3 regions of the Cellulosimicrobium sp. RS genome follow, and region 2 is predicted to be linked to each of the others. Evidence: predicted binding sites of a transcription regulator. Region 2 holds the regulator's gene; each other region holds the start of a gene.
What was found. Region 2 encodes HrcA, which represses chaperone genes, less so after heat shock. Its sites were predicted from a motif close to TTNGCACTCGNNNNNNNCGAGTGCNAA; they were not measured.
Positions count from the first base shown of each region.

Region 1: the regulator HrcA is predicted to act here: its motif matches at 1,233-1,259, upstream of groL (chaperonin GroEL).
Region 3: the regulator HrcA is predicted to act here: its motif matches at 2,072-2,098, upstream of ACI769_RS16545 (FmdB family zinc ribbon protein).

Region 1 covers NZ_JBJXVU010000011.1:1,150-6,718, reverse strand. The annotation lists gene groL (chaperonin GroEL) at 1-1,037, opposite strand, end outside; gene ACI769_RS16180 (glycoside hydrolase family 15) at 1,327-2,796, shown strand; gene ACI769_RS16175 (phytoene desaturase family protein) at 2,843-4,348, opposite strand; gene ACI769_RS16170 (cold-shock protein) at 4,368-4,571, opposite strand; gene ACI769_RS16165 (LytR C-terminal domain-containing protein) at 4,763-5,413, opposite strand; gene ACI769_RS16160 (DUF3263 domain-containing protein) at 5,493-5,569, opposite strand, start outside.
Region 2 covers NZ_JBJXVU010000004.1:226,818-232,386, reverse strand. The annotation lists gene ACI769_RS08485 (PhoH family protein) at 1-468, opposite strand, end outside; gene ACI769_RS08480 (HIT domain-containing protein) at 590-952, opposite strand; gene ACI769_RS08475 (16S rRNA (uracil(1498)-N(3))-methyltransferase) at 949-1,761, opposite strand; gene dnaJ (molecular chaperone DnaJ) at 1,775-2,899, opposite strand; gene hrcA (heat-inducible transcriptional repressor HrcA) at 3,006-4,022, opposite strand; gene ACI769_RS08460 (MFS transporter) at 4,102-5,565, opposite strand.
Region 3 covers NZ_JBJXVU010000011.1:85,309-90,877, reverse strand. The annotation lists gene ACI769_RS16550 (penicillin acylase family protein) at 1-1,901, opposite strand, end outside; gene ACI769_RS16545 (FmdB family zinc ribbon protein) at 2,191-2,505, shown strand; gene ACI769_RS16540 (SAF domain-containing protein) at 2,689-3,414, shown strand; gene mscL (large conductance mechanosensitive channel protein MscL) at 3,545-4,033, shown strand; gene ACI769_RS16530 (hypothetical protein) at 4,063-4,323, opposite strand; gene ACI769_RS16525 (hypothetical protein) at 4,349-5,569, opposite strand, start outside.

The DNA of each region.
Region 1 (5,569 bases), on a different contig from region 2:
TGGTTGACGCGACCCTGGATCAGGTCGGCGTCGCCCGCGCCCTCGACGATCGTGGTCTCGTCCTTCGTGACGACGACCTTGCGCGCCTGGCCGAGCAGGTCCAGCGTCGCGTTCTCGAGCTTGAGGCCCACCGTCTCGGTGATGACCTGGCCGCCGGTGAGGATCGCGATGTCCTGGAGCATGGCCTTGCGGCGGTCGCCGAAGCCCGGGGCCTTGACGGCGACGGACTTGAACGTGCCACGGATCTTGTTGAGCACCAGGGTCGCGAGCGCCTCGCCCTCGACGTCCTCGGCGATGATGAGGAGCGAGCGGCCGGCCTTCATGACCTGGTCGAGGACCGGGAGCAGGTCCTTCACGTTCGAGATCTTGGACTCGACGATGAGGACGTACGGGTCCTCGAGCACGGCCTCCTGGCGCTCGGGGTCCGTCTCGAAGTAGCGCGCGAGGAAGCCCTTGTCGAAGCGCATGCCCTCGGTGAGCTCGAGCTCGAGGCCGAACGTGTTCGACTCCTCGACCGTGATGACGCCCTCCTTGCCCACCTTGTCGAGGGCCTCGGCGATGAGCTCGCCGATCGCGGGGTCGCCGGCGGAGATGGCGGCCGTGGCGGCGATCTCCTCCTTGGTCTCGATGTCCTTCGCGGCGTTGAGCAGCTGCTCCGTCACCGCGTCGACGGCCTTCTCGATGCCGCGCTTGACGGCGATCGGGTTGGCGCCGGCCGCGACGACACGCAGGCCCTCGCGCACGAGCGCCTGGGCGAGCACGGTCGCGGTGGTCGTGCCGTCACCCGCGACGTCGTCGGTCTTCTTGGCGACCTCCTTGACGAGCTCCGCACCGATCTTCTCGTACGGGTCCTCGAGCTCGATCTCCTTGGCGATGGAGACGCCGTCGTTCGTGATGGTCGGCGCGCCCCACTTCTTGTCGAGCACGACGTTGCGGCCCTTGGGGCCGAGGGTGACCTTGACGGTGTCGGCGAGCGTGTTGAGCCCGCGCTCCATGCTCCGACGAGCCTCCTCGTCGAAGGCGATGATCTTGGCCATGGGGAATGATCCTCCGCTGGTGGCGTATGGCGGTCGGCCGGCGCCCGCGACGGACGGCCCACGACGGCGGCGTTCATGTCACGCCGCCAGGGCGGGCCTCACCTGTCGACCTGGTGGGTTGCGCCGCAGCCGCCTGAGCGGCTGCCTGCGCTGGTCACTTCTGTCACTCTCGTGACGAGAGTGCTAACGCCATTATTGGCACTCGCACGGTGCGAGTGCAAGACAGCGGCGCGCCACGCCGCCGCGTATCGCGAGGGGCGAAACCGAGCGCCGCGCGGCTCGCTCTAGGATGCGCGGTGTGATCCGCGCAACACCGTCGTGGCGCCCCCTCGCAGCCCTGGCCGGCTTCGTGCTGGTCCCTGCCCTCGGCCTGACCGCCGCGACCGCGGTCGCGGCGCCCTCGGGCGAGCACATCGACCTCTACCAGGACGGCGTCGCGGTGACGACCGGGCCCGACGGCGGCCCCGCGGTGCTGCGCCTCGCGCCCGGCGTGGGCGCGACCTACCTCGAGGGCAGCCGCGTGCTCGACCCGGCGGCGCTCGACCCCGGCGCGCTCGCCGCGGGCGTCGACCCCGCGGACGGCGAGGCGGACCGGCTCGCGCAGGTCGCCGGGGCGCGCCTCGACGCGACGGCCCTCCTCGACCCCGGTCTCGCCCACCAGACCGCCACCGCGTCGCGGGCCTGGCTCGCGTCCGGCGTCGTACCGGGGACAGGCGGGCCGTTCGCCGCGCTCGGCGAGGCGGCCCTCCTCGACCTGCGCGCGCTGACGCTCGACGACGGCGCCGCCCTCGCCGCGCCGTCGCCCAGGTGGCGCTACGTGTGGCCGCGCGACGCGTCGTTCACCGCGGCGGCGTTCGCACGCACCGGTCACGTCGACGACGCGCGCGCCGTCCTCGGCTTCCTCGCCCGGGTCCAGGAGGACGACGGCTCGTTCCACGCGCGCTACCTCCCCGACGGGTCGGGGGTCCCGGACGACCGGGGCATCCAGTCCGACGGCGTCGGCTGGGTCCTGTGGGCCACCGACGTCGTGCTGGAGGAGACGCCCGCCGCGGACCGCCCCGAGGTGGCCGCCGAGCTGCGCCCGCTGGTCGACGCCGCGACGGACCACGCGCTCGGGCTCGTCGACGGCGAGGACCCGCTGCCGCCGCCGTCGAGCGACTACTGGGAGGTCGAGCCCACGTCCCTCACGCTCGGGACCGCCGGACCGCTGCTCGCGGGCCTGGAGGCCGCGGCGGACGTGTACGCGGCCGCGGGCGAGGCGCCGCGCGCGCACGAGGCGACCCTCGCCGCCGCCCGTCTGCGCATGGCGGTCGAGCGCTCGTTCGGGTCCCAGGGCTACCCGCGCCACGTCACGGGCGGCGCGCGCGACGCCTCGACCGCGTTTGTGCTGCCGCCGTTCCAGCCGGAGCCGCTCGCCGGGGCGGACGAGGCCTGGCGCGCGTCCGTGCGCGAGATGCTGCGCCCGGCCGGCGGGCTCGCGCCGGGCGCGGGCTGGCGCGCCGACGGCATCTCGTGGACCCCCCAGACCACGCTGTACGCGCTGGCGGCGGCGTCGTCGTCCGACCCCGAGGACCGCGCCGACGCCGAGGAGTGGCTCCGCTGGGTCGACGACCACCGCACCGCGTCCGGGGCCATCCCGGAGAAGGTCCTCGCCGACGGCTCGCCCGCCGCCGTCGCGCCGCTGTCGTGGAGCTCCGCGCTCGTCGTGCTCGCGCTCGTGGAGCTCGGCAACCAGGGCACGCCGGGCGGCGCGGGCTGACGGTCCTCCTGGGCTCTCCCGGTCCGCCGCGGCCGGCGCGCCGGGGCTACCGGGTGGTCGCGCCGCTCGTCGCGACGGGCGCCAGGTCGGGCGCGTCGCGCACGTCGAACTCGCGCCTCAGCACCCGTTGCGCGGCGTACCAGCCCCCGAGGCCGTGCACGCCCGGCCCGGGCGGCGTGGACGCCGAGCACAGGTAGACGCCCTCCAGCCCGACGGCGTAGGGGTCGAACCGGGGCGTGGGCCGCGCGACCATCTGCCACATGCTCACGGCACCGCCCGCGATGTCGCCGCCCACGTAGCTCTCGTCGTGCGCCGCCATCTCCGCCGCGGGCACGCAGCGCGACGCCACGACGACGTCCCGGAAGCCCGGCGCGAACCGCTCGACCTGCGCGACGACGTCCTCCGTCACGTCGCGCGTCGACCCCGCGGGCACGTGCGCGTAGGTCCACAGCGGGCGCAGCCCGCCCGCCCCGCGCCCGGGGTCGACGACGGTCGGGTCGCTCACGAGCACCACGGGCCGGGCGGCGTGGCGACCGGCCGCGACGTCGGCCTCGCTGCGCGCCATCTCGGCGCGCGTCCCGCCGAGGTGCACGGTCCCCGCGCGCCCCAGCTCCGGGTCTGCCCAGGGCACAGGCCCGGAGAGCACGAGGTCGACCTTCGCGGCGGCGTCGCCGTGCCGGAACCGGCGCAGCGCGTCCTCCGCGCGCGGCGGGAGCCGGTCCGCGAACACGTCCGCGACGACGCGCGGCGTCGTGTCGAACACGTAGGCGCGAGCCCGCGGGAGGTCGGCGCGCGAGCCGACCCGGTGGCCCGTGACGACGTCGCCCCCGTGGGCGCGCAGGTCGTCCTCGAGCGCGGCGACGATCGCGCCGGAGCCGCCGCGAGGCAGCGGCCATCCGCCCGGCGCGTGGCCGAGCGACGCCAGCAGCACCGCCGTCCCGGCCGCGGCGAGCGACGGGAGGCGGGAGATCGCGTGCGCCGCGACGCCCGTGAGGAGCGCGCCCGCCTCGTCGGTGCGGAAGCGCCGCGTCCACGCGGGGCTCCCCTGCTCGAGCACCGCCGCGCCGAACCGGGCCGTCACACCTGCGCCGCTCGGCGTGAGCACGCGTCCCGGCACCGAGCGCTTGTCCCCGAGGGCGACCGCGACGACGTCGCGCCACCCCTCGGCGAGCGGGCCGAGCAGGGCGCGCCAGGCGGCGCCGTCCACCCCGAGCCGCTCGACCGTGCGCTCGAGGTCGTGATAGGCGACGCCCGCGCGACCCCCGTCGAGGGGGTGGGCGTACGAGACCTCCGGCACGAGCAGCTCCACGCCGCGCGCGCCGAGGTCGAACGCCTCGAAGAACGGCGACGCCCACGCCATCGGGTGCACCGCCGAGCACACGTCGTGCACGACGCCGTCGGCCAGCCCGAGGTCGAGCGTGCGGGCTCCGCCGCCCGACGTCGGCTGCGCCTCCAGCACGCGCACGGAGAGACCGGCGCGTGCGAGGGTCACGGCGGCGGCCAGGCCGTTGGGGCCCGAACCGACGACGACGGCGTCGAGATCCTCCGTCACGCGACCCTCGGAGCCGGGCTCAGAGCGGCCGCACCTGCTCGGCCTGCGGGCCCTTGCTGCCCTGGCCGAGCTCGAACTCGACCTCCTGGCCCTCGTCGAGCGTGCGGTAGCCGTCCGTCTGGATCGCGCTGAAGTGCACGAAGAGGTCCTGCCCACCCGCTGCGGGCGTGATGAACCCGTAGCCCTTCTCGGCGTTGAACCACTTCACGGTCCCCTGAGCCATGTACGTCTCCTCGTGCATCGTCGCCCGCGAGGCGACCGCCGCCCCGTGGTAGCCCGAGCCTAGCCCGCAGGCGGCGTGCACGGAAGGTCGAACGGCAGGTGGCGCTCGTCGGACTCCGGGCCGAACGAGCAGGTCACGCGGGTGCAGCGTCAGGTCGTGGTGCCACGGCCGGGGCGGCCCGGGGGTCCGGGTCAGCCGACCGGCGCCAGCTCGGACTTGATGATCACCGCGACGTCGCCCTCGCGCAGGCTGTCGACCTGGACGACGTTCTCCGCGGGGATGCCCAGCGTCGCGGCGACGGCGGCGGCGGTGTCGCTCCGCTCGGGCACGTACCAGACCGTGGTGACGTCAACCGGCGCCGGCCCGTTCGTGTAGTCCGTGGCGACGGTGTTGCTGAAGCCCTGCGCGTCGAGGGCGTCCTTGCCCTTGGCCGCCTCGCCGCCGATGCCGCTGTCGTTCAGCACGCGGACGTAGGCGCTCGGGTCGGCCGCCGCCATGAGCGTCGCGAGGTCCGGGGTCTCGGGCGTCTCCTCGGTCGCGGGCGGCTCCTCCGCGGCCGGCGGCTCCTCGGTCGCGGGCGGCTCCTCCGCCGCGGGCGGCTCCTCGGTCTCCGCGGGCGGCGGCTCCGTGGACTGCGCCTGCGGCGGGTCCTCCGTGGCACCGTTGTCGGACAGCAGCGCGACGCCCCCGTACGCGAGGCCGGCGAAGACGACGGCGACCAGCAGGAACGGCCACGTCTTGCTCCACCCGCTGCGCGGCGTGCGGTGCACCCCCACGGGCGCACCCTGCGGCGCGGGCGCGTCGAACTCGTCGGGCGCGTAGGGGTAGCGGCTCTTCGTCACGGCGACAGGGTAGCCCGGTCGGGGCTCTCGGCTAAACGCCCTGTTCGCCCGGACTTCACGCGCGGCCCGTCGTCCCGGGTCAGAGACCCTCGAGCCGGCGCGCCGTGCGCGCCCGCTGCCGGGTGGACCGCATCCGCCGCAGCCGCTTGACGAGCA
Region 2 (5,569 bases):
CGCGAGGTACGTCTTGCCGGTGCCGGCGGGACCGATCCCGAACGTGATGGTGTTCGCGTCGATCGCCTCGACGTAGCGCTTCTGGCCCACGGTCTTGGGCCGGATCGTGCGGCCGCGGCTCGACAGGATGTTGAGCGTCAGCACCTCGGCCGGGCGCGACGCCGTCGCGGCGGTGAGCATCGCGATGGACCGCGTCACGACGTCGGCCGTGAGCTGGGTGCCGGCCTCGACGACCTCGACGAGCTCGTCGAGCAGGCGCGCGGCGAGCGCGACCTCCCCCGGAGGGCCGGCGACCGCGATCTCGTTGCCCCGCACGTGCACGTCGACGGCGGGGAACCCCTCCTCGACGGCCCGGAGCACGGAGTCGCGGCTACCGAGGAGCGCCACCATCGGCACGTGGTTCGGGATGACGATGCGGTGCTCGACCCGGTGCGACGAGGGGTCGGGTTCTCGGGACAGAGAGGTCATGAGCCGGCTTGCGCCGCTGCGCTCCTTCGGTCGGGCAGTGGGTCCGGGACGGCCACCGCCCCGCAGATCGCTTCCATCGTACCGAGCGCGGCCGGGCGTCACACGCGCTTTCGCGCAGGGCTCAGGCGGGCGACCAGCCGAGCTCGGCGCCCGCGATGACGTGGCCGTGCACGTGGAACACGCTCTGGCCGGCGCGCGGCCCCGAGTTGAAGATGAGCCGGAACTGGCCGTCGGCCAGGTCGCCCGCCACCTCGTCCGCCAGCGCGACGACGTCGCCGAGCAGCTCCGGGTCCGCCGCCGCGAGCTGGGCGATGTCGCCGTGGTGGTCACGCGGGACCACGAGCACGTGCACGGGCGCCTGCGGGTCGATGTCGCGGAACGCGATCGAGCGCTCGCTGGTCGCCACGACGTCGGCCGGCACCTCCCCCGCGACGATGCGGCAGAAGAGGCAGTCCGGGTCGGTGCGCAGGTCGGTGCTCGTCATGCCCCCGAGGCTAGACCACGCGTCCCGGCCACGCCCCAGCGGCCGAGCCGCTCCGCGAGCAGCGCCACGGCCACCGGGCCGGCGGTCGACGTGCGCAGCACGTGGGGCCCGAGCCGCGCCGCGACCGCGCCGGCCGCCGTGAGGTCGGCGAGCTCGCGGTCGGAGATCCCGCCCTCCGGGCCGACGACGACGAGCACCTCGGGCGCGGGCGCGCCGTCCGTGGCCGGACCGGCGGGCAGCCCGACGTCGGCGAGCGGCGTCGTCGCCTCCTCGTGCAGGACGATCGCCCGACCGCCCGCCGCGACGACGTCGACGACCCGCGCCGCGAGGCCGCGCGAGTCGAGCGCGACCTCGACGCGGGGCAGGCGCGCGCGCCGGGCCTGCTTGGTCGCCGTGCGGACGGTCGCGAGCCACCGCGCGCGGGACTTCGCCGCGCGCTCGCCGCGCCACACGACGACGGACCGCTCCGCCTGCCACGGCACGACCGCGTCGACGCCGATCTCCGTCGCCGCCTCGATCGCCATCTCGTCGCGGTCGCCCTTGGCGAGCGCCTGGACGAGCGTCACGACGACGTCCGGCGCCGGCTCGCGGTCCACCTCCTGCACGAGGAGCGTCACGCGGCCCGACTCGGCGTGCTCGACGACGCAGCGCAGCCGGAGCCCGTCGCCGTCGACGACGTCGACGCGCTCCCCCGCGCCGCGCCGCTGCACGACGCCCGCGTGCCGGCCCTCCGCGCCGTCGAGCACGTACCGGTCGCCGGGCGCGACGCCGTCGATCCCCGTCTCGGCGAGGAACACCGGAGCACTCATGCGCGCGCCCCGCTCAGCGGCCGGAGAGCTTGTCGCGCAGGCGCGAGAACACGCCCGGGTGCGCGGCGGCGAGCCGGGGCTCGGGCCGCTCCTCGCCGCGCAGCGCGGCGAGCGAGCGCAGGAGCTGCTCCTGCTCGGGGTCGAGGGCCGTCGGCACCTGGACCTCGATGTGCACGTTGAGGTCGCCGCGCCCGCTGCCGTGCAGGTGCCCGACGCCGAGGTTCTTCAGCGTGACGATCTGGTTCGGCTGCGTGCCGGGGCGCAGGTCGATCTCCTGGAGCCCGTCGAGCGTCTCCAGCTCGAGCACGGTGCCGAGGGCGGCCGCCGTCATGGGCACCTGGAGGGTGCAGTGCAGGTCGTCGCCGCGGCGCACGAACGTGTCGTGGTTGCGCTCGCGGATCTCGACGTACAGGTCGCCCGCGGGGCCGCCGGCCGGGCCGACCTCGCCCTGCGCGGTGAGCTTGATGCGCGTGCCCGTGTCGACGCCCGCCGGGACGTTGACCGTGATGCTGCGGCGGCTGCGCACGCGGCCCTCGCCCGAGCACTCCGCGCACGGCTCGGGGATGACCGTGCCGAAGCCCTGGCACGCGGCGCACGGCGCGCTCGTCATGACCTGGCCGAGGAACGAGCGCGCGACGCGCTGGACCGTGCCGCGGCCGTGGCACACCTCGCACGTGCGGGGCGAGGTGCCCGGACGGCAGCAGGTGCCGCCGCACGTGCCGCACACGACCGCCGTGTCGACCTGGAGCTCGCGCTGCGCGCCGAACGTCGCCTCGGAGAGGTCGATGTCGAGCCGCACGAGCGCGTCCTGGCCGCGGCGGGCGCGCGGGATCGGGCCCTGCTGCGCCTGGGCGCCGCCGAAGAACGTCTCGAAGATGTCCTGGAAGCCGAAGCCGCCGCCCATGGGGCCGCCGCCCCCGCCGCCGGGGGCGCTGGGGTCGACGCCGAGGTCGTACTGCTGGCGCTTCTCCGGGTTGGACAGCACCTCGTAGGCGCGCGCGACGTCCTTGAAGCGGTCGCCCGCCTCCTCGCCCGCGACGTCCGGGTGCAGCTCGCGCGCGAGCTTGCGGTACGCCTTCTTGATCTGGTCCTGGCTGGCGTCACGGGCCACGCCGAGGATCTCGTAGTAGTCGCTCACACGTCACTCTCTGCTGGTGCGGGTCGTGAGGCCGGCGCGGGGCCGGTCGGGAGGGGTCGGGGGTGGTCGTCGAGCGGGCCCGCCGCGGGCGGGGAGACCGCGGGGCTCACGTGCCGAGCACCCGTGACAGGTAGCGCGCGACCGCGCGCACCGCCGCGATGGTGCCGGGGTAGTCCATGCGGGTCGGCCCGATCGAGCCGACGAGCGCGACCGTGTCACCGTCGTTACCGTAACCGGTCGTCACGACGGAGGTCTCCGCGAGGCCCTCGAGCTGGGTCTCGCGACCGATCCGGACGCTCACGCCCGACTCGGCGGCCATCTCGGTGAGCAGCCCGAGCAGGACGACCTGCTCCTCGAGCGCCTCGAGGACGGGGCGCAGCGCGTGCTCGAACCGCATGCCCGCGCGCGCGAGGTTCGCCGTGCCCGCGAGGACGAGGCGCTCCTCGCTCTCCTCCGCGAGCGTCTGGGCGACGAGGTCGCCCACCGCGCGGACGAGCGGGGCGTCGTCGGGGTGGAAGCTCTCGGTCACGGCGGCGAGGCCGGGCGCGAGGTCCGTGAGGCGCTTGCCCGCGGCCGCGGCGTTGAGCCGCGCGCGCACCTCGACGAGCGTGCCCTCGTCCGGCAGGCTCGCGACCTCGAGCGTGCGCTGCTCGACGCGACCCGTGTCCGTGATGATGACGACGAGGAGCCGCGACTCGCCGACGGGCACGAGCTCGAGGTGGCGCAGGCCCGACCGGCTCAGCGACGGGTACTGCACGACGGCGACCTGGCCGGTGAGCTGGGCGAGCAGGCGCCCGGCGCGCGCGATGACGTCGTCGAGGTCCACGCCCTCGGACAGGAAGGTCTCGATGGCGCGCTTCTCCGGCGCGGACAGCGGCTTGACGCCCGAGAGGCGGTCCACGAAGAGCCGGTATCCCTTGTCCGTCGGGATCCGGCCCGCGGACGTGTGCGGCTGGGCGATGTACCCCGCGTCCTCGAGAGCCGCCATGTCGTTGCGGATCGTGGCGGGCGAGACGCCGAGGCTGTGGCGCTCGGTGAGCACGCGCGAACCCACGGGCTCGCGCGTGAGGACGTAGTCCTCGACGATGGCCCGCAGCACCTCGAGCCGGCGCTCCTCGCTCACGTCCACCTCCCGCGTGCCGCACCGTCGCCGCCCGGGCGGGCGTGCGGGAGTCGGCACTCTCGACCTCCGAGTGCCAATCCTACGCGTCCGCGCGGCCCGTCCGGCGGTCCTCCGCTCGTCGCGAACGCAGGTCGAGGAGGCCGACGACGAGCGCGACCGCGACGAGGCCGATCGTCACCAGGAGCGCGCGCCCGGTCGCGTCCGCCGCCGAGTCGCCGCTCGCGAGCCCGCCGTAGTAGACGGACAGGACCACGGAGATCCCGACGGCCGACCCGATGCGCTGGCCGAGCTGCAGCATGCTGCCCGCCACCCCGGCCCGGCTCACCGGCACCTCGGACAGCGTGAGCGTCTGGTTCGGCGCGATGACCGTCCCGCTGCCCGCGCCCGCGACGAGCAGCGCGACCGCGAGCGCCGGGCCGACGGCGCCCGGGTCGTCCCCGAGCGTGCGCACGACGACCTCCGCCGCGACCACCCCCACGAGCACGAGCACGACGCCGCCGACGACGAGCTCGCGGCCCCAGCGCGCGACCCAGCGGCCCGAGAACCACGCCGACACGCCCGACGCGACCGCGAACGGCGTGCCGACGAGCCCCGCCTGGAGCGGCGTGTACCCCAGCTCGTCCTGGAGGTAGAGCGTGACGACGAGGAAGATGCCCGTGAACCCGGCGAAGTACGCGAGGCCGAGCAGCGCGCCGTTGCGGAAGGACCCGAGCCCCACGACCTGCGGGTCGAGCACGGCCTCGCCCGTGCGCCGCTGGTAGCGCCGCTCCCACCCGACGGCGGCCACCACGGCGGCCGCGGCCGGCACGAGCCACCACCAGCGCGACGCGTCGTCGCCGCGGCCCGTCGTCGTGACGAACGGCATCATCACGCCGAGGGTCGCGGCGCCGAGCAGGCCCAGCCCGACGAGGTCCAGCCGGCGCGGCCCGCGCGCCGCGCCCGACCCGGTGCGCGGCGGCCCGGGCACGAGGCGCCACGCGAAGGGCAGGAGCACGGCGACGACGGGGATGTTCACGAGGAACACCCACCGCCACCCCGTCTCCGGGCCCGCCGCGGCGATGATGAGCCCGCCCAGCAGGGGCCCGAGCGCCGTCGAGACGCCGATGGTCGCGCCGAACATGCCGAACGCGCGCCCGCGCTCGTACCCGCGGAACTGCTGCTGGATGAGACCGACGACCTGCGGGTTGAGGACGCCCGCGCTCACGCCCTGGAGCAGGCGCGCGACGCCGAGCCACGTGTCGGTCGGCGCGAGCCCGGACGCGAGGCTCATGAGCGCGAAGCCCAGGAGGCCCGCGATGAAGAGCGGTCGTCGTGCGCCCGCGTCGCCCAGGCGCCCGGCGGGCACCAGCGCGAGCCCGAACGCGAGCGTGTAGCCGGCGACGACGAGCTGGAGCTGGGTCGGGCCCGCGTCGAGCGACGACTCGATCGACGGCAGGGCCACGTTGACGATCGACACGTCGAGCGTCGTGATGAAGCCCACCGCGAGGCAGACCGGCAGCACGCGCCAGCGGTTCGGGTCCGGCTCCGCGCGCTGCTGGCTCATCGGT
Region 3 (5,569 bases), on a different contig from region 2:
GAGTCGGTGTCGGTCCGGTAGTCCCAGTCCGCGAGGAGCTGCTGGCCCTCGGCGGCGAAGTCGTCGTCGATCTCCTGCTCGAGCAGGGCCTGGACGAGCACCTCGGCGTACGGGCTGCGGTCGTCGACCTGGATCTCGTTCATCGTGTCGACGTCCACGGTGCGCCCGGCCGAGATCTCGGCCTCCAGGAGCTGGCGGATGCGCTGCGAGCGGTACCCGTAGTCCCAGTCGGTCGTGAGGAACGGCGCGACGCCGTCCGGCAGCACCGCCTGGTTGGCGGCCACGATGAAGCCCTCGGCCGGGTCCACGACGCGCGGCATCTGCTCGCTGGGGACGTAGCCCTGCCAGTCGTAGCGCTCGTCGGAGCCGTCGCGCGGCCACGTGCCGTCGGAGGGCACCTCGGCGTCGGGGACCGCCTGGCGGACCGGGATCTTCCCGGGCGCCTGGTAGCCGATGTGGCCGTCCGCCGTCGCGAAGACGATGTTCTGGGCGGGCACCTCGAAGAGCGCGGCGGCCGCCTGCATGTCCTCGGCGTCCTGCGCGAGGTTGAACGCGAAGACGGCGTCGGCGGTGCGGCCCGGCTCGAGCGCGGTCCACTGGAGCGCGACGGCGTACTCCCCCAGCCGCGTGTCCAGCGCGGGCGTGTCGACGGCCGCGTCCGTCGCCGGGATCGCCTCGGAGACGATCGGCCCGTGGAGCGTCGAGCGGACCTCGATCTCGATGTCGTCGCCCCCGGCGACGCGCAGCGTCTCGGTGCGGGACTCCAGCGGGACCCACTCGTCGCCGCGGAGGTAGGTGTCGTCGCGCACGCGCTCGACGAAGAAGTCGGTGACATCGGCGCCCATGTTCGTCAGGCCCCAGGCGAGCTGGGCGTTGTGCCCGATGACCACGCCGGGGAAGCCGGCGAACGAGAAGCCCGCGACGTCGAACCCGCACGCCGGGGAGACCTCGTTGCAGTGCAGCCCCACCTGCGCCCAGATACCGGGTGCCCCGAGGGCGAGGTGCGGGTCGTTCGCGAGGATCGGCTTGCCCGACGCCGTGTGCTCGCCGGAGACGACCCACGAGTTCGAGCCGGTGCCCTCGCCGCGCCCGATGAGCACGGGGACGGCGCCGAGCGCGCGGTCCGCGGCCTCGAGCGCGGCCTGGAGGTGGTCGGAGCCGTACTCGGCGCGGGCCTGCGGGCCCAGGTCGAGCGCGACCTCCTGCGGGTTCTCGAGCTCGCCGGGGTCGAGGATCGGCGCGTTGAGCTCGGACGGGTAGGCGGGGAACAGCTCCGCGACGCGCGCCGTGTCCTGGAGCGTGCCGTAGGCCAGCGCGCGGTCGAGCTCGTCGTCGTAGTTGCCGCGCAGGTCCCAGGCCATCGCCTTGAGCCACGCGAGCGAGTCGACCGGGTCCCAGGGCTCGGGCTCGGCGACGTCGACTTGCAGCCCCAGCACCGTGTACTCGAGCGCGATCTCCGACGGGCTGCGGTCCTCCAGGTAGGCGTTCACGCCCTCCGCGTACGCCTGCAGGTACGCCTTCGTCTCGGGGGAGACGACGTCCCACTCCTCCTCCGCGACCTGGCGCCAGCCGAACGTGCGCGTCACGGTGTCGGCGGCGATCGCGTCCGGGTTGTCGCCGACGAGCTCGGCGAGCCGCCCCGACGTGACGTGCCGGCGGTAGTCCATCTCGAAGAAGCGGTCCTGCGCCTGGACGTAGCCCTGGGCGCGGAAGAGGTCCTCGGGGGTGTCGGCGTAGATCTGCGGCACGCCCTGGGCGTCGCGCAGCACGGTCACCTCGCTGCCGAGGCCGGGCACGGAGATCTCGCCGGACGCCTGCGGGAGCGGGCGCCGGACGGTGACCACGACGAACGCGGCACCTGCGACGAGCGCGACGACGAGCAGTGCCGCCACGCCGATCAGGACGCGCCGTCGCGTGGACCGGCGACGGCGCCGCGGCGGGGCCGCGGCCTCGCCCGGGGTCGCGGGGTCGGCACCGGTGGCGGGGTCACCGGCGGGGGCCTCGGCGGGTTCGTGCGCAGACACGGATGCGAGACTACCCCGGCCCTGCCCGGGCGCCGGTCCGCGTATGATTAGCACTCGGAAGTTTCGAGTGCCAGGCGGTGTTGACACCGTCGACCAGGCCGAGACCGTCCCGATCCCGACCCGCCGGTGGCCGCCTCGACGGCCGTCTCGTGAACGAGGAGAACCCGTGCCCACCTACGCCTACACCTGCACCGCCTGCGGTCACGCCTTCGACATCCACCAGTCGTTCAGCGACGACGCCCTCACGGTGTGCCCCGAGTGCTCGGGCCGCCTGCGCAAGGTGTTCTCCTCCGTGGGCGTGACGTTCAAGGGTTCCGGCTTCTACCGCACGGACTCGCGGTCCGGCGGGAAGACGTCGACGGCGCCCGCCGCCTCGACGTCCAGCACGTCCTCGTCCTCGTCGTCGTCGGCGGGGTCGTCCTCGTCGTCGGGCGGCACGGGCTCGGGCGGCGCGTCGAGCAGCTCTGCCGCGTCGTCCTGACCTGACGCGGCGCCGTCGGGTCGCTCTCCCCTGACGCGCCCGGGCTCCGTCGTGGCACCGCACCGGTGCGCGGCCGACCACAGCGGGTCGGTCGGCTCACGGTGCGCGGCCCGCGTGCCGCGTCGTCCACAGACCGCCGCGCACCGCGGCCACCGGCTCGCCGCGCGCGGCTACGGTCGCGCCATGCCTCGCTCCTCCCGCCCGCCCGACCCGTCAGCCCACCCCGGCCGCGCCGCCGCCCGACGGCGGCTGCTGCACGGCCTGTGGTGGCGGTCCCGGTTCGTGGTCGCCGCGCTGTGCTGCGGGCTCGCCGCGTCGGTCGTCGTCGGTGCGCTGCGGCCCCCACCCCCGCCGACGGCTCCCGCCGTCGTGACGGCCCGCGCCGTGCCGCCCGGCACCACGCTCGCGGCACCCGACGTGCGGGTGGACCACGTCCCGGCCTCCCTCCTGCCCGCCGGGGCACCGGCCCGGGCCGACGACGTCGTCGGACGCCGCGCGACCGTCGCCCTGCCGGAGGGCACGCTCCTCCAGGACGGCCTCGTCGGCGGAGGAGAGCTCGCCGCCGGGGCGCCCGACGGGACCGTGGTCGCCCCCGTCCGGCTCGACCCGGGCGTCGCCGCGCTCCTCGAGCCGGGCGACCGCGTCGACCTGCTGGCCGCGGGCGACCCCGCGCTCGCCCCGGCACCCACGGAACCCGCGGAGACGGGGTCCGCTCCCCCGGACGACCCGTACCTGGCCCGCGCCGCGGTCGTCGTGCCGGCACCCGAGCCCGACGACGGCGGCGGCCTGCTCGGCACCGGTGGGTCAGGCTCCGACGTCGTGACCCTCGTCGCGGTGCGCCCCGAGGAGGCCGTCCGGCTGGCGGCGCGGTCCGGGCACGCCCCGGTCACGGCCGTCCTGGTCCCGTGACGACTCCGTGAGACCGCCGACCCGCCGGGCGAAGCCGTTGCCGGTCGCCGCGCCCGTTGGCAGGATCACGCGTGCACGTGTCGTGGCGCCGCCGCCACGCGTGCCCGTCGACAGGAGAGGGAAGCAGCACATGAAGGGCGTGTTCCAAGGGTTCAAGGAGTTCGTGCTCCGCGGCAACGCGATCGACCTGGCGGTCGGCGTCGTCATCGGGGCCGCGTTCTCCGGGGTCGTCACGGCGATCGTCGAGGACTTCATCAACCCCCTCATCGGGGCGATCTTCGGCAAGCCCGACCTCACCGGCCTGTGGGACATCACGCTGCGCGCGGGGAACGAGGCGAAGGACATCCCGCCCTCCGTCATCTCCGTCGGCGGGGTCCTCAACGCGATCCTCCAGTTCCTCATCATCGCCGTCGCCCTCTACTTCGTCATCGTCCTGCCGATGAACAAGCTCGCGGAGCGCCGCAAGAAGGACGAGGAGCCCGAGCCCGAGGCACCTGCCGAGGACGTGCGCGTGCTCCAGGAGATCCGCGACCTTCTCGCCGCCCAGGCCGGCAGCGGCCCCGGCGCGGCGCCCGGCGGGACGACGCCCGGCGGGCCGACGCCCCCGCGGCACCTCTGACGCCGCTCAGCCGGTCGCCCGGCGAGCCGTCAGTGGCGCCCGTAGTGGGGCGGCACGTCGCCCAGCAGGCGGTCGTCGTTCTCGCCCGGCACGCCGCGGCGGGGGGCTGACTCGTCGCCCCAGCCCTCGGCCCGCTCGTCGGCGCTCGTGCCGGGCACCACCGTGCTCTCGGTCCCCCGCCGCACGGCCCGCCGCGGACGCCGACGGCGCCCGGCCTCGGGCTCGGGACGGTCGCGCCCGTCGTCGGGTAGGTGCGACGGGTTGGGGCTCGGGTCGGCGGTCGTGCTCACGCGTCCCATGGTCCCACCGGCGGGGTTACAGGTCCTCGTCGCCGTGCTGCTCGTCGTCGTCGATCACCGGCACGACGACGATCCGGTCGCCCCCGCCCGTCTGCGCGACGCCGCCCGTCTCCGGGAGCCGCGCGTCGCGCACGGCCTGCACGACCCGCCGGATGCGCTCGGCCTCCTTGGCGGGGTCGAGGAACGCGGCGGCGGACCAGACCTGCGCGACCGTCCAGCCGATGCGCTCGAGCCGCTCGGCGACCTGCCGGTCGCGCACGCGGACGCTGCGCTCGGCGACGTAGGCCGCGTCGTCGGTGAGGACGGCGACGAGGAGCTCGCCGGGCAGGTCCGGGTGGCCGACGACGAGCGGGATGCGGTCGCCGTCGCCGATGCCGTAGTCGGTCTCGACGACGAGCCCCGCGCGCCAGAGCCGCTCGGCGAGGTCCAGGACGAGCCGGTCGGGGCTGCCGCCGAGGTCGACGCCGTTGCCCAGCGTGACCTGGTCGGCGGCGCCGCTGCGCTGCTCGGCCAGGTCGAGCACCTCGGCGAGCAGCCGGGCGCCCGCGCCGCGCAGTCGCTCCGGGTCGAGGTCGCCCGCCGTGAAGCACGAGACGACGTGGAGACGCCGGCGTGTCGCCCCGACGGCGTCGAGCAGCATGGCCTCGGCGCCCGGGGTGTTGAGGATGCCGAACCGGTGCAGCACGCGGCCGTGCGGGGTCTTCCCGAAGCCGACGGACAGCACGATCGTGTCGCGCACGAGCCCGGCGACGCCGGAGACGTCCGCGACGACGACCGGCTCCGCGCGGGCGCCGGAGAAGAACCCGGCGAGCGCCGGGTTCTGCCGGACCTCGACGAGGAGCGCGTCGCGGATGCGGTCGGCGTGCAGGGGCGTGACGGTGACGATCGCGAGGGACTCGTCCGGCCGGGTGAGCGCGTGCTCGATCGCGACCTCGACGACGCGGTCGACCTCGGCCTGCGTGCTCTCGACCGCGCCGGACGCCGTGTCGGGCATCCCGGCGCCGTCGACGACGTCGAGCTGGACGAGGACCTCCGCGCGCGGCAGCGGCGACGGGCGCAGGACGCCCGCGTAGCCGTGCTCGGCGAGGAACGTGGTGACGAACGGGTCGCGTCGCGAGCCGTCGGCGAGCAGCGCGACCGTGGGCAGGAGCTCGGCGAGCTCGCGCACGGTGTCCGTGGACGCCGCCCGCGGGTCGCCGACGGCGACGACCTGGCGCCCGCGCGCGAGCGCCGACAG